2 regions of the Sphaerimonospora mesophila genome follow, and region 1 is predicted to be linked to the other one. Evidence: riboswitches for the same ligand, from Rfam matches in the RefSeq annotation. Region 1 holds a riboswitch; the other holds the start of a gene.

Region 1 (7,238 bases):
GCTGCGGCGGACGCGCGTGGACAGGCGCTGGGTGCACCGCCGCAGCGGCAGCGCCTCGTGCATGGCGGCGCGGGCGTCGTCGGCCGAGCGGGTGCTGCCGAAGGGGCCCAGGTACGCCGCGCCGTCGTCCTTCAGTTCGCGGACGATGCTCAGCCTCGGGAACGGCTCGTCGGTCAGCTTGAGCCAGACCACCCGCTCGGGATTGCGCGACCGCCGGTTGTAGCGCGGTTTGGTCGACCCGATCAGCCTGAGCTCGCGGATCTCGGCCTCCAGGGAGGTGGCGCACACGATCGTGCGGACGCGTTCGGCGATGCCGACCATCTCCCGGATCCGCGGACGCGTCTCGCCCGCCGTGAAGTAGCTGCGTACACGGTTGCGCAGGTGGGTGCTCTTGCCGATGTAGAGCGCCTCGCCCTTGGCGTCCTCGAAGACGTACACGCCGGGGACGCCGGGGACGCCCTCGGCCAGGTGCCGCTTGCGCCGCTGCTCGGGCGTCGGGGTCCGGGAATAGCCGCGCAGTTCCTCCAGCGTCTGCACGCCCAGCGAGCCGACCCGCGCGATCAGGCCGTGCAGGACGTCGACGGTCGCCCGGGCGTCGGCCAGCGCCCGGTGGCACGGCTCGCTGGGGCTGCGGAAGAACCGGGCCAGCGTGGCCAGCTTGCAGTTGGGGGTCTCGTCGCGGGTGAGCACGCGCCGGGCGAGGTCGACGGTGTCGACGACCGGGTTGGCCGGCGGGGGGTAGCCGCCGGCCGCGCAGGCGGCCCGGATGAACGACATGTCGAAGGGCGCGTTGTGCGCGACCAGGGTCGTCCCGGCGATGAACTCCAGGAAGCTCGGGAGCACCTCGGGGAACTTCGGCGCGGCGACGACCATCGCGTCGGTGATGCCGGTGAGCACCGAGATGAACGGCGGGATGGGGCCGCCGGGGTCGACCAGCGTGGCGAACTCGCCCAGCACCTCGCCGCCGCGCACCTTGACCGCGCCGATTTCGGTGACCGCGTGCTCGGCGGCGGATCCGCCCGTGGTCTCCAGGTCGAAGACGACGAACGTCACCTCGCGCAGGGGAGTGCCGAGATCGTCGATGGTGCCCTGTACCGCGTCCACGCCATGACGATAGAGACCCGGACCGACATTCGTCTCTCCCGTCTCACTGACCGCGGAACGGCCACCGGCGTGGCAGCCGTACCCTTGGAAAAAGGACACGATGAGGAGCGACGAGATGAGTTCAGCCGGGGAAGGCCTGTCTCGTCCGTTGCCAGAGCGGGTCCGGTTACACGTCGTGGAGGTCGCGGCGCAGGTGCTGGGCACGATGCCGGCGGCCGCCGTACCATCGCCGCTGCGCGGCATCGCGAGGTTCGAGCCGCGTAAGCGTGCCCGCCTCGGCGCCGCGCCGATCGCCGCCCAGTTGGAGTCCGACAAGGAGTTCCGCGAGCTGGTGGCCGAGGCGGTCGAGACGGCCTGGCCCGAGCTGGTGGCGGGCCTCGCCGAGGGCACCGTGCCTCCGGCGGCCGATCCGGTGCTGGTGGCGGCGGCGGCGTATCTGACCCGTCCGCCGGGCTGGCCGGACCTGGTGGAACAGGCGCGGGCGGAGCTCGAGCGGGCGGCCTCGCTCGGCAACCAGCGCGAGCAGGCCGAGACCCGGCTGCGCGAGCAGCTGGCCGCGCAGCGTGCCGCCGCCAAGGAGGAGGTCGAGCGGGTCCGCGAGCAGCTCAAGACGTTGCGCGCGGAGAACGCCGATCTGCGGCGCAAGCTGCACGACGCGAGGGAGCGGCTCAGGGCGGCGGAGGCGAGGGCGGCCGAGTCCGCGGCGGAGGCGGCCGAGGCCAGGGCCAGGGCCGCCGAGGTGAGCGGCACCAGCGAGACCGAGATGCGCAGGCTCAAGGAGCGTCTGGCGGACGCCGAGCGGCAGCGGGAGGCCTCCCGACGCGCGGCCAGGGAGGGCCGCAGTGTGGAGGACGTCCGCATCCGGGTGCTCCTCGACGCGCTTCAGGGGACGGTGGCGGGGTTGCGCAAGGAGCTCGCCCTGCCCACGACCATCAGCAGGCCGGCCGACTCCGTGGCGGCGGTGGCCCCGGATTCGCCGGGTGTGACCGCGGTCCCCGCCAGGGCGCTCGCCGACGACGACCCCCAGCTGCTGGACCAGCTTCTCGCGATCCCCCACCTGCATCTGATCGTCGACGGATACAACGTGACCAAGACGGGCTATCCGTCGCTCACGCTGGCCGACCAGCGGACCCGGCTCCTCACCGGACTCGGCGGCCTGGCCGTACAGTCCCGTGTGGAGGTGACCTGCGTCTTCGACGGCGCCGAGCTGGACGGTCCGGTCCACGTCTCTGCGCCGCGCGGGGTGCGGGTGAGGTTCAGCGCGCCGGGGGAGATCGCCGACGACCTGATCAGGCAGCTGGTGCGCGCCGAGCCGAAGGGCCGGTCGATGGCGGTGGTCTCGTCGGACCGGGAGGTGGCCGACTCCGTGCGCAGGATGGGGGCCAGGCCGGTGCCCGCGCTGCTGCTGCTCCGCCGCCTCGGCCGGGGCTGAAGAGGCGGGAGGGGCTGCCCGGACAGCCGGGGCCGGGCCGTGCTCGAGGCCGGCCAGGTTGAAGCTTGAAGATCGCATGAGTAGAGTCGCGCCAGGCTTGGGACGATCTCGAGGGGGCCTTGGTGCGAGGGCGCTTACCGGTGGCCGCCGGCATGGCCGCCGTGCTTTTGCTGCTGCCGAACATGGACGCGCAGGCGGATCCGAGACCGACCGTGGCTCAGGCCAAAGCGAAGTTGAAGCAGCTGAACGAGCAGGCCGACAAGCTCGTAGACCGTTACAACGCGGCCAACGAGAAGTGGAAGAAGGCCAAGAAGCAGTACGACGCGGTCAACGACGACTATCGCAAGCACGCCAAGCGGGTCGAGGAGCTGCGCGAGGGGGTCGTCTCCATCGCGGTGAACGACTACCAGTTCGGCGACCTGGCGTGGAACGGCGTCCTCTACGGCACCGACCCGGAGGCGGCCCTCAGCGGCATGGCCGCACTCGACCAGCTCTCCCAGGAGCGCGCCCGCAAGCTCGAGGCGTACGAGGGCGCCATCTCGGGGCTCAAGCAGCGACGGGACAGGAAGAAGTCGGCCTACGACTCCGCCGTGAAGGTCAAGGGCGACCTCGCCAAGGAGAAGGATGAGGTCGAAAAGCTCGTCAAGCGGCAGATGGCACTGCTGCGCGAACTCGGTGCGTTCAACCCCGGCAACCCGAACAGCGCGGGAGCCGTCTACACCGGGCCGGCGTCGGGCAACGCGCTCACCGCGCTGCAGTTCGCCTACAAGCAGATCGGCAAGCCCTACCGGTACGGCGGGACGGGACCGAGCGGCTGGGACTGCTCAGGGCTCGTTCAGGCGGCCTGGGCGGCGGCCGGGGTGCGGCTGCCCCGGACGAGCTATGAGCAGTGGGCGTGGGGCGCCGGCCGGCGGGTGTCCCTGAACGAGTTGCAGGCCGGTGACCTGCTCTGGCACTCGGGCTACGGACACGTCGGGATCTATGACGGGGCCGGCAAGGTGGTCCACGCTCCCCAGACGGGAGATGTGGTGAAAGTCACCCCACTTGCCCAATATCGCCCGATTGGTGCGGTACGCCCCTGAGGTCGCTTTTTGATCTCTTTGTGCTAAATGTGAGCAGCATCATATTTAGGTGAATTTCGTCCGGGTATCCTGCGGTTTTTACCTTACCCGGAGCTTAAACGATCTCCTTCTCCTTGGGGTGGCCTTTGCCGTTCGGTGGCGCGTCCGGATAGCTTCTGGGCCTGCGGCGAGCACCGGACCACCGGTCTCGTCCCGCATCCAATCGGTGATCTGCCGAGTCCGTGCAGTCAGGAGGCACGGAGCCGGGGAACCAACGACCCTCGCATTCAGGGGTCAGGGGTGAATCGGCGCGCCGGGAGCGTTCCAAAACGCTGCCACCCGGGTGCCGTAGGGCGACTTCCCCGCCCGAACCCGTCAGCTAACCCGGTAGGCGCGAGCGGAAGACCCTAGGAGAGATCCTGTCTACCACCCCCGCGAATCTGTCCCATCGTGCCCGTCTCGTCCTCGGTGGCGTCGTGCTGACGTCCTCCCTCGGGGCCATCGCCGCACCGGCGTCGGCGGACGACTCGGTGACCGTGACCGTCACCAAGGCGAACCCGGCGGTCGGACGGGCCGCCTCGGCCGACGACCCCGCGGCGAAGAAGACGTCGGATAAGACGAGCACGGAGAAGACGAGCACGGATAAGACGAGCACGGAGAAGAAGGAGGCGAAGCCGAGCCGGGCCGAGCGTCAGCAGGCCAAGGCCAAGCAGGCCGTCAAGGTCGCCAAAAGGCATATCGGCGCCCCCTACCGCTGGGGCGCCACCGGACCGCGAGCGTTCGACTGCTCCGGCCTCGTCCAGTTCGCCTGGCGCAAGGCGGGAGTACGCCTCCCGCGCACCACGTGGTCGATGCTCGGCGCGGTGCGCAAGAAGGTCGCCTGGCGGAACCTCAAGGCCGGTGACCTCGTCTTCACCAGCGGCGGCGGTCACGTGGGCATGTACATCGGGCGCGGCAGGATCGTCCACGCGCCGCACAGCGGCACCCGGGTGAGGATCGACAAGCTCGACGCCTACCGCAAGCGCACCTTCGTGGGAGCCGTACGACCCGGGGTCTGACGTCACCGCTGCCGCCGCGCGGCCCCCGTACGATGCTCGGCATGCCGCTGATCCGTGTCTTGATCGGGGCGCTGGTCCTGATCGGGCTGCTGGTCCTGCCGGCCGGGTCCGGGCCGGGTGATCGCCTGCTGCCGTCGGCGCGGGCGATCACCGCCGAGCATCCGGACATCTGGGCCGGTGCGTCGTGGGCCAGGGGCGAGCACGTGCTGGTCGTCGGCCGGCCACGTGGACTCGTCGCCGAACTCGCCGCGCCGGCCGACCGGGGGAGCCGTACGGTCGCCCGGGTCTGGGGGCGGCCGGTCGACGCGGTGATCCTGGTGCCGGCCACGACGGAGCAGGCGGCCGCACTGGCCGCGCCCGCGCGCGTGACCGGACTCGCCGCGCTCGCGGGGGTGGACCGCGTGATCGTCGAACCGTCCGGCTTCGCCCGCCTGTCGGCGGCCGGCCGCCGGGTCGTCATCACGCACGAGCTCACCCACGTCGCCACGGACGCGGCGGCGACGGGGCACCTGCCCGCCTGGCTGGTCGAGGGGTTCGCCGACTACGTGGGCTACCTCGACAGCGGCCTCACGGCCGGCGCGGTCGCCGCTGAACTGGCGGCGGACCTGCGGGCCGGGGCGCCGCCGCGTGCGCTGCCCGATCGTGCGGACTTCGCGGCGGGCTCGCCCCGGCGGGCGCAGGCGTACGAGGAGGCCTGGCTGGCCTGCCGGTACATCGCCGAGCGGTTCGGCGAGCGGCGGCTCGTGGCCCTCTACCGCGCCGCGATGCGCACCGGCCGGGACGGCGGTGAAGGCATCGACGGGGTGCTGCGCGCCACGCTCGGCATCTCGACAGCGGAGCTCACCCGCTCGTGGCTCGCCTACCTCCCCACCGTGATCTTGCGATAGCTCGCACCCATGGCCGCCTGCCTGCCCGTTCGTCCTCGCTGATCTTGCAGAAACTCCCGATCATACGCCGCTGCCTGCGACAATGCTCTTCGTGACCTTGCACTCCACCGCCGAGTGCAAGATCACGAATGGTGTTTCAGCAGGTCACTGTGGATCGACGAATATTTCTGCAAGATCACGGAAGGTCGCGTGCCAGGTGGGCGGCCATCCGTGCGAGCATTCGCAAGATCACGGTGGAGGGCGGGTGGCGGGGGATGTCCATGGTGAGGGGTGTGGGCAGGGATGGGCGCGAGAACGCTGATCGTCACCAACGACTTCCCGCCCAGGCCAGGCGGCATCCAGGCGTTCGTGCACGGGCTCGCCTGCCGTCTCCCGCCGGACTCGGTCGTCGTGTACGCGCCCCGATGGAAGGGCAGCGAGAGATTCGACGCGCGGCAGCCGTACGAGGTGGTCCGGCACCCGTCGACGCTCATGCTGCCCACGAGGACCGTCGCGGCCAGGGCGGCCGGCCTGGTGGAGGACGGCGCGACCGTGGTGTTCGGGGCGGCCGCGCCGCTCGGCCTGCTCGCCCCCGCGCTGCGCGCCGCCGGGGCCGCCCGCGTGGTCATGCTGACGCACGGCCATGAGGCGTCCTGGGCGCGCCTGCCCGTGACCCGCACCCTGCTGGGCCGCATCGGAGCCGGTGCCGACGCGGTGACCTATCTCGGCGGCTACACGCGCCGCCGGCTCGCGGCCGTCGTTCCCGAGGCCAAGCTCGTACGGCTCGCGCCCGGCGTGGACACCGCCGTCTTCCGGCCCGGCGCCGGCCGGGACGAGGTGCGCGCCGCGCTGGCCCTCGGCGACCGGCCGACGGTGGTCTGCGTCTCCCGCCTGGTGCCGCGCAAGGGCCAGGACATGCTGATCCGGGCCTGGCCGCGGGTGCTGCGGAGGGTGCGGGACGCGGTGCTGCTCCTGGTCGGCGGCGGCCCCTCGCGCGCCGCGCTGGAGCGGGCGGTCCGCCGGCTCGGCCTGCGCGACTCCGTCGTGTTCACCGGTTCGGTGCCGTGGGCGGCGCTGCCCGCGCACTACGCCGCCGGCGACGTGTTCGCCATGCCGTGCCGCAGCAGGCTGGGCGGCCTGGACGTGGAGGGCCTCGGCATCGTCTACCTGGAGGCGTCCGCGACCGGCCTGCCCGTGGTCGCCGGCTCCTCCGGGGGCGCGCCCGACGCCGTACGGCACGGCGAGACCGGCCTGGTCGTGGACGGGGGTTCCCCCGACGAGATCGCCCGCGCGCTCACCGGGCTGCTGGCCGACCCCGGCCGCGCTCGGGCGATGGGGGAGCGGGGCCGGGCCTGGATCGAGCGCGAGTGGCACTGGGACCACGTCGCGGCCCGCTTCACCGGCCTCCTGTGACGTTCCGGACCCCGGCCTGAGCGGCCCGGCTCCTCGGCCGGGCGGCCCGGCTCAGCCGAACGGCCGGGCGATCTGGGCGAGGGTCTCCTCGATGATCTCGGAGAGCGGCCGGGCCTCCTGCTCCTCGATCCAGACGTTGGTGGCGATCCGCAGCGCGACCAGGAAGGCGGCGGCCAGCAGCCGCGGCCGCATGCCTCGGGCGTCCTCCCCGTCGCGTTCTGCGATGGCCTGGGCCAGTTCCCGTTCGAGACCGGCGTGGTTGGCGAGCTGCCGGGCGAGCAGCGAGGGGTGCCGCTTGCACAGC
Region 2 (7,238 bases), on a different contig from region 1:
CGGCGAGCTGGTCGGCGTGGTGCTCGTCGGCATGCCGTCCGCCGCGGCCCGTTACCGCGCCGCCTGTTCCGCGGCCGCCTGAGCCGCCCCTGATGAGGAGACCGTCGTGGACACATTGCGCAACGTGATCGCGGGAGAGAGCCGGGACGCCGGCGAGTGGATGGACCTGGTCGACCCCTCGACCGAGGAGGTGTACGGCAGGGCGCCCCGTTCGGGCGAGCGGGACGTCGCCCACGCTGTCGAGGCGGCCACCGCGGCCGCACGTGCCTGGCGGCGCACCACCCCGGCCGAGCGCCAGCGGCTGCTCCTCGAGCTGGCCGAGCTGATGTCGGCGAACCGGGAGGCGCTGGCCGAGGCCGAGGTGCGGGCCACCGGCAAGCCGCGCGGCACCGCCATGCGGGTCGACGTGGGCGGGGCCGTCGACGCGATCCGCTACTTCGCGGGCGCGGCGCGGGTGCTGGAGGGGCTCGGCGCCGCCGAGTACGCCGAGGGGCACACGTCGTTCGTACGGCGTGAGCCGATCGGCGTCGTCGCCCAGGTGACGCCGTGGAACTACCCGCTGATGATGGCCGCGTGGAAGATCGGCCCGGCGCTGGCGGCGGGTAACGCGCTGGTGCTGAAGCCGTCGGACACCACACCAGGCTCGGCCGTGCTGCTCGGCGAGCTGTGCGCCGAGGTGTTCCCGCCCGGCGTGGTCAACGTCGTGTGCGGCGACCGGGACACCGGTCGCGCGCTGGTCGCGCACCCGGGGGTGGAGATGGTGGCGCTCACCGGCTCGACGAGGGCCGGGGCCGAGGTGATGGCGGCTGCCGCGCCCGATCTCAAGGACGTCCACCTGGAGCTGGGCGGCAAGGCCCCGGCGGTGGTCTTCGGCGATGTGGACCCGGCCGTGACCGCCCGCGACGTCGCCGAGGCGGCGTTCTTCAACAGCGGGCAGGACTGCACCGCCGTCACACGGGTGCTCGTCGAGGATCGGGCGTACGACGACGTCGTCGAGGCGCTCGCCGACGCGGCGCGGGCGCTGGCCGTGGGCGGCCCCGACGAGGAGGGCGTCTTCCTCGGTCCGACGAACAACGCGGCCCAGGCCGAGCGGGTCGCGGGCTTCCTCGACCGGCTGCCCGGGCACGCCCGCGTGGTCACCGGCGGCTCCCGGCTCGATCGGCCCGGCTACTTCTTCGCGCCGACCGTGGTCGCCGACGTGCGGCAGGACGACGAGATCGTGCGGCAGGAGGTCTTCGGTCCGGTCGTGACCGTACAACCGTTCACGAGCGAGGAGGAGGCCGTCGAGCTCGCCAACGGGGTCGACTACGCGCTCGCGTCCAGCGTGTGGACCAGGGACACCGGCCGTGCGATGCGGCTGACCGCCGCGCTCGACTTCGGCGCCGTCTGGGTCAACTGCCATCAGGTGATCATCCCGGAGATGCCGCACGGCGGCTTCAAGCACTCGGGCACCGGCAAGGATCTCTCCCGCTACGGCCTGGACGCCTACACGCGGATCAAGCACGTCATGATCAGCCACGGCTGACCGGCTTTCGCCTCCGCTTTCAAGGGGGTGCGGCGAGATATCACCCAAACTTGGGGAGGGTTTGCCGCGTTCCAGGGCACGAGAGGACGTTGTCCGATGTATTACTGATTATCGGTTTATCGGCCAGATGGCGGGGCGTTGCCGGACGTGCCGGGTGGTCGCCTTTCACCTGGTGCGGAGCTCGGTCCGGATCACATGACCGCTCGGGAGGAGGACGTGCTCGTTAAGTCGCCCCCGCTCGCGGCCCATGAGCGGTTTCACACGCATGACCTCGAGGACGCCCACGCGGGGGTGGAGCAGGCGCTCGGCCCGCACGGACTGCGCCTCGTCGAGCGTGGGACGCGGCTCGACGCCCGCATGAACGGGGTGACGCTCGACCGGGTCGGCCTCTACTACCTCGGTTACGGGGCGGAGATGCTGGTCACGCCGGACGAGTGGGGGAGCTACTTCTTCGTCGAGATCCCGCTGACCGGGGCGGCGGAGGTGACCCAGGGCCGGGAGCAGATCGTGGCCACGCCCGAGCTCGCCTACGTGCTGTCGATGACGGGACGTACGTCCATACGATGGGCGGCCGGGAACGAACAGCTCATCGCCCGGTTCGACCGCTCGGCGCTCGAAGCCCAGCTCGGCAGGATGCTCGGGCGGCAGCCGGGCGAGCCGCTCGTCTTCTCCCTGGGCATGGATCTGACCCTGCCCCCGTCCCGGTCGTGGCTTTCGGTCGTCGACCTGCTCCGGCGGGAGGCGGAGACCGGCGGAGCCATGCTGACCCAGCCGGCCGCCGCCAAGCGGCTGGAGGAGCTGCTGATGACGCAGCTGCTGCTGGCCCAGCCCAGCAACTACACCCCCGCCCTGCTCGGGGAGCAGCCGCGTGTCCCGCCGCCCGTGGTGAAGCGGGCCATGGAACTCATCGAGGCCCACGCCGCCGAGCCGCTCACCGTGGAGGACATCGCCGAGGCCGTGGGCGTGGGGGCCCGGGCGCTGCAGGAGGGGTTCCGCCGCCACCTGGACACGACCCCCATGGCGTACCTGCGGGACGTGCGCCTGGACCGGGTGCGCGCCGAGCTGACGGTGGACGCCGTGGACGCGACGACCGTCACCGATGTCGCCTTCCGCTGGGGGTTCGCCCACCTCGGCAGGTTCTCCCTCGCCTATCGGCAGCGCTTCGGCGAGCCCCCGTCGGCGACGCTGCGCCGGTGACGCACGCGTCGGCGAAACCCCGTGCGACCGGCCTCGCCGGGGCCGGGACAGGCCCGGGCCGCCGGCGAGGACGGTCGCGCGTGATCAGGGCCGGCCGAGGGCGCGCAGCTCGTCGGGGGTGAGCGCGGAGACGTTCTTGTCGATGGGATATTCGGTGTACTGGTGGATGGCCCAGCTCTTCCAGTCGGCGGGCGGCGTGACGGCGCCCGGGGCCTTGCTGTAGTGGGCCACCCACAGCGGATACTCGGCCAGGCCGTGGCCATAGGTGTTGGCGAAGTTCCAGCCGCTGTAGAACATCGGGGTGACGCCGGTCTTGGCCTTCACGTGGGCGAGCCAGGCCTTGGCCCAGGCGTTGACGTGGGCCACCGACCTGCCGTTCGTGGTCTCCAGGTCCAGCACCAGCAGATCGCCGGGTTTGGCGGGGTGCTGGTTCACCATGGACAGGAAGTGTTCGGCCTCGGCGATGGGATCGTTCTTGGGGTGACCGTAGTGGTAGGCGCCGCGGACGATGCCCTTCTCGTCCAGCTCCTGCCAGAAACGGGCGAAGGTGGAGTCGCGGAAGGACAGGCCCTCGGTGGCCTTGATGATGCCGAACTTCGCCGGGCTGGCGGTCCAGTCGTGGTTCGGCTCGTGGTTGGAGACGTCTTCGCCGTACATCAGCGTGACGTTCTCTTCTCCGGGCGCCTGCGGTGCCGCCTGCACCGGCGTGGCCGCGAAGACGCCGACTGCGGTGAGTACGACCAGGGCCGCGCCGAGACGCTTGCCGGAGAGGCTCAGGCGGCGCTTGAGAGAGACAGGGGCTGCGGAGAGCCGGTGTTCCAGCATGAAGGGATTGACTCCTTGCTTCCATGCCGCCTGCCGGGACAGCTGACGGGTTCGGGGCGGCGAGCGCGCCCTACGGTGCGCAAGGGGGCAGGCGCTCCGATTCACCCGAGGGGTGGTCCCCGGCTCCGTGAGGTGCGGAGTCGGCGGCCGTGCACCTCCTGACGGGACAGCTCCGTCAGGAGACGCGCGGATCCGGGCAACGAACCGGCAACGCAACCGACGACGGAGTCACCGCTGCGCGTGCCGTGGAGTCAAAAGGTACACACACCCCCATTGGGGTGCAAATAGGACAAAAATCCTGGGACGGGAGCTTCGCGATGGGCTGCTTACTCCTTCGGGGAAAGAGGTCCGTCGGTGTGCGGGACGCGTTCGGCGGGGATGACGCCCAGGCGGCCGGCCTGGTAGTCCTCCATCGCCTGGAGGATCTCGGCCCGGGTGTTCATCACGAACGGTCCGTAGTGGAAGACCGGCTCGCGGATCGGCTGCCCGCCGAGCAGCAGCACCTCCAGGTTGGGCTCGGCCTGGGGCTGGGCGGTGTCGGCGGTGAGGGTCAGCGCCCCGCCGGGGCCGAAGGCGGCCAACTGCCCCCTGCGTACCGGTCGCCGCTCGGTCCCCGCCGAACCCTGGCCGGCCAGCACGTACGCGAGGGCGTTGAAGCCGGGGTTCCACGGCACCTCCAGCCGGGCGCCCGGGCTGATGGTCGCGTGCACCATCGTGATCGCGGTGAACGTGATGCCGGGGCCGGGGTGCCCGGCCAGCTCACCGGCGATCACCCGCAGCAGCGCGCCGCCGTCCGCCGAGGCGAGCAGCGCCGCCTCACGTCCGCGGATGTCCTGGTAGCGGGGCGGGTGGAACTTGTGCGCGCGGGGCAGGTTGACCCACAGCTGGATGCCGTGGAACAGCCCGCCCGAGACCACCAGGTGCTCCGGCGGCTTCTCGATGTGCAGCAGGCCGGACCCCGCTGTCATCCACTGGGTGTCGCCGTCGGTGATCGTGCCGCCGCCGCCGTTGGAGTCCTGGTGCTCGAAGACGCCGTCGATGATGTAGGTGACGGTCTCGAAGCCGCGGTGCGGGTGCCACGGGGTGCCCTTGGGCTCGCCGGGGCCGTACTCGATCTCGCCCATCTGGTCCATGTGGATGAACGGGTCCAGGACGGACTGCGGCACCCCGGCGAACGCGCGCCGTACGGGGAAGCCCTCGCCCTCGAGGCCGCTGGGCGCGGTCGTCACGGATCGTACGGGGCGGGGGGTGGCGACGGCCGGGTCGGGTGCGGTGACGCGGGGCAGCGTCAGAGTGTCGGCGGTGACGGCGGGCATGGCACGCTCCTGGTTGAAACTTAAATTACATGGGCTTGCAACCAATTGTGACCATCGCGCATTCCCCCGGCGAAGCCAAGCCCGCCCGCACTCCCGGATGCGGCTCCCACTCGCGGCAGATCTGCTCGAAATGAGGGCCGAGGACATCGCTGACGAAGCGGCGGCGGCCGGCCTGCCATGCTCGCGCGGCACTCACTGGGCCGGACCGCGTGGTGAGAGCATCTCACCAGCGGTTGCGTGCCTCCTCGGCCCAGCCGATAAGGCCGTCGAGGTCCACCCAGGCGCCGTCGTCGGCCCGGGCCCGACCCGAGAAGCGGCCGAAGCACTGGTGGGTCTCGTTGCCCACCAGGCCCAGCTCGGTGCGGGCGACCTTCTCGTGGAAGGGGTGGAACTCCACCTCGACGCGCGGGCCGGTGATCCGCCATGGACGCAGCCAGTCGGCCCGGTCGTACGACCAGGTCAGCTCGTCGTCGATCTTGTGCAGGCGGCCGTCGACGAACAGCGCGTTCTCGGTGGAACCCGTGCCGTCGGTCCACTTGCCGCCGAGCTGGATCGATCGGCCGGGCCCGCTGCCCGCCGCCCAGTTCCACGTGATCGAGTAGGGCCACTTGCCGCGGCCGTGGTCGAGCACGGCGAAGGAGTCGGCCTCGTCGATCGTGAACTCGGCCGACGCCAGCCGCAGCCGCCCGCGCACCGGACGGCCGACGTCCTTCACCGTGTACTGGAACCGGTTCGGCCCCCACGGCACCACCACGCCGAGCGACTCGTGCCCCTCCGGCAGCGGCACCTCCAGGTCGATCTCGGCTCCGGGCGCGACGGCCCGGATCACCGTGCCGTCCGCGTCCTGCTCGATGTCGATCGCCACACCCCCGCCGTGTACGGACGCCGTCCCGGCTCCGCTGCGCTCGGGGAAGACGGCGCCCCGGGCCAGCGGCACCACGACATCCCTGGTGGTCTCCGTACGGGTGGCCCGGTCGAGCACGTAGACGCCGTTCACCGCGGCGTAGTCCAGCGAGGAGGCGACCAGGCCGATGATGTGGCCGGGCGTGACGACGCCCCAGTATTCCCAGCGCTTGCGCCGTCCCCACCCGCGCAGGTTGCCCCGATGCAGCGGACGCCGGGTCCAGCCGACGGCGTCGGGGTTGAGCCGCCCGTCCGGCAGGCACAGGTCGACCGGCGCCGTGATCTCCCGCTCGTGTGTGGTCATTGGAACCTGAGCCTTTCCGTGATCGAGCGGACGAGGTCCTCGGGGAGTTTGAGCACCGCCCTGTCGTAGGTGAGCAGGCCGTTGATCTCGTCCTCCACGTCGGACAGCTGCGTGTAGACGGTCGCGCTCAGCCCCCGCCGGATGGCCGGGATGATCTGCTCCTCGTGCAGCCGGGCGAACGCCGCGCCGAGCCGGTCGGCCGTGTCGTACCGGCGGTAGCCGAACTCCTTCTCGCCCCAGGTGCGGCCCTCGACGCGCAGGCCGTACCCGCCGTATTCGGACAGCACGAGCACCCGCCCGTCGGGCCGCGGCGGACGGAACCGGCGGAAGTACACGTGCAGGCTCCGCAGGTCTCCCGCACGCTGGTCGTGCCAGCCGCTGGCGTGGTCGACCGTACGCGTCGGGTCGAGCCGGGCGACCTCGCCGGCGATCCGCGCCGCGTCGAACTGGCCCCAGCCCTCGTTGAACGGCACCCAGACGGCCAGGCTCACCACGTTGCGCAGATGCTCGACCGTGGCGCGCAGCTCGGCCTCGAACGCCGTACGGCCCGCCGCGTCGGCCCGGCCGAACCGGCGGTGCCGGCGGTCGTCCAGCCGCAGGGCGGGCAGGACCGCCGGGGTGGTGATCACCCAGGGACGGTACGCCGCGCCGCCGTTGACCATGTCCTGCCAGACGAGCATGCCGAGCCGGTCGCAGTGGTGATACCAGCGCAGCGGCTCGATCTTGATGTGCTTGCGCAGCATCGTGAAGCCGAGCCGCTTCATCGTGGCGATGTCGTGGATCATGGCCTCGTCGGACGGCGGGGTGTACAGGCCGTCTGGCCAGTAGCCCTGGTCGAGGACCCCGGCGTGGAAGTACGGCCGGCCGTTCAGCAGCAGCCGGGGGACGCCGTCGGCGTCGGGCCCGACCGAGAAGGAACGCATGCCGAAGTAGCTCCGTACCCGATCCGTGCCGAGCGAGACGGCCACGTCGTAGAGAAACGGGTCCTCGGGGCTCCAGAGGCGGGCCCCGGGCAGCGGCACGCGCACGGGCCGCCCGGCCGGCGCGGCGGCGTGCGCGACCACCTCGCCCCCGGCCGAGATCTCGACGTGCGCCTCGCCCTCCGGCGCGTGCACCGTCACCTCGACGCACGAGTCGTCGAGCATGGGGGTGAGCGTGAGCCGTTCGA

The links. Region 1 has a riboswitch for cyclic di-AMP ahead of AP234_RS23365 (C40 family peptidase). Riboswitches for the same ligand answer to the same signal wherever they lie in the genome.
Region 2: it holds a riboswitch for cyclic di-AMP, as region 1 does, so the genes downstream of both, AP234_RS27470 (GH25 family lysozyme) here and AP234_RS23365 (C40 family peptidase) in region 1, are expected to answer to the same signal.

What each region holds. Positions count from the first base shown of each region.
Region 1 covers NZ_BCBX01000041.1:162,539-169,776, forward strand. Annotated here, with positions in the region: gene AP234_RS23350 (DEDD exonuclease domain-containing protein) at 1-1,104, opposite strand, end outside; gene AP234_RS23355 (NYN domain-containing protein) at 1,220-2,536, shown strand; gene AP234_RS23360 (NlpC/P60 family protein) at 2,659-3,618, shown strand; cyclic di-AMP (ydaO/yuaA leader) riboswitch at 3,820-4,006, shown strand; gene AP234_RS23365 (C40 family peptidase) at 4,074-4,655, shown strand; gene AP234_RS23370 (peptidase MA family metallohydrolase) at 4,697-5,542, shown strand; gene AP234_RS23375 (glycosyltransferase family 4 protein) at 5,825-6,934, shown strand; gene AP234_RS23380 (TetR/AcrR family transcriptional regulator) at 6,986-7,238, opposite strand, start outside.
Region 2 covers NZ_BCBX01000047.1:21,490-28,727, reverse strand. Annotated here, with positions in the region: gene AP234_RS27485 (NAD(P)/FAD-dependent oxidoreductase) at 1-82, shown strand, start outside; gene AP234_RS27480 (aminobutyraldehyde dehydrogenase) at 107-1,525, shown strand; gene AP234_RS27475 (AraC family transcriptional regulator) at 1,721-2,722, shown strand; gene AP234_RS27470 (GH25 family lysozyme) at 2,807-3,547, opposite strand; cyclic di-AMP (ydaO/yuaA leader) riboswitch at 3,560-3,703, opposite strand; gene AP234_RS27465 (pirin family protein) at 3,874-4,863, opposite strand; gene AP234_RS27460 (DUF2804 domain-containing protein) at 5,087-6,070, opposite strand; gene AP234_RS27455 (glycoside hydrolase family 2 protein) at 6,067-7,238, opposite strand, start outside.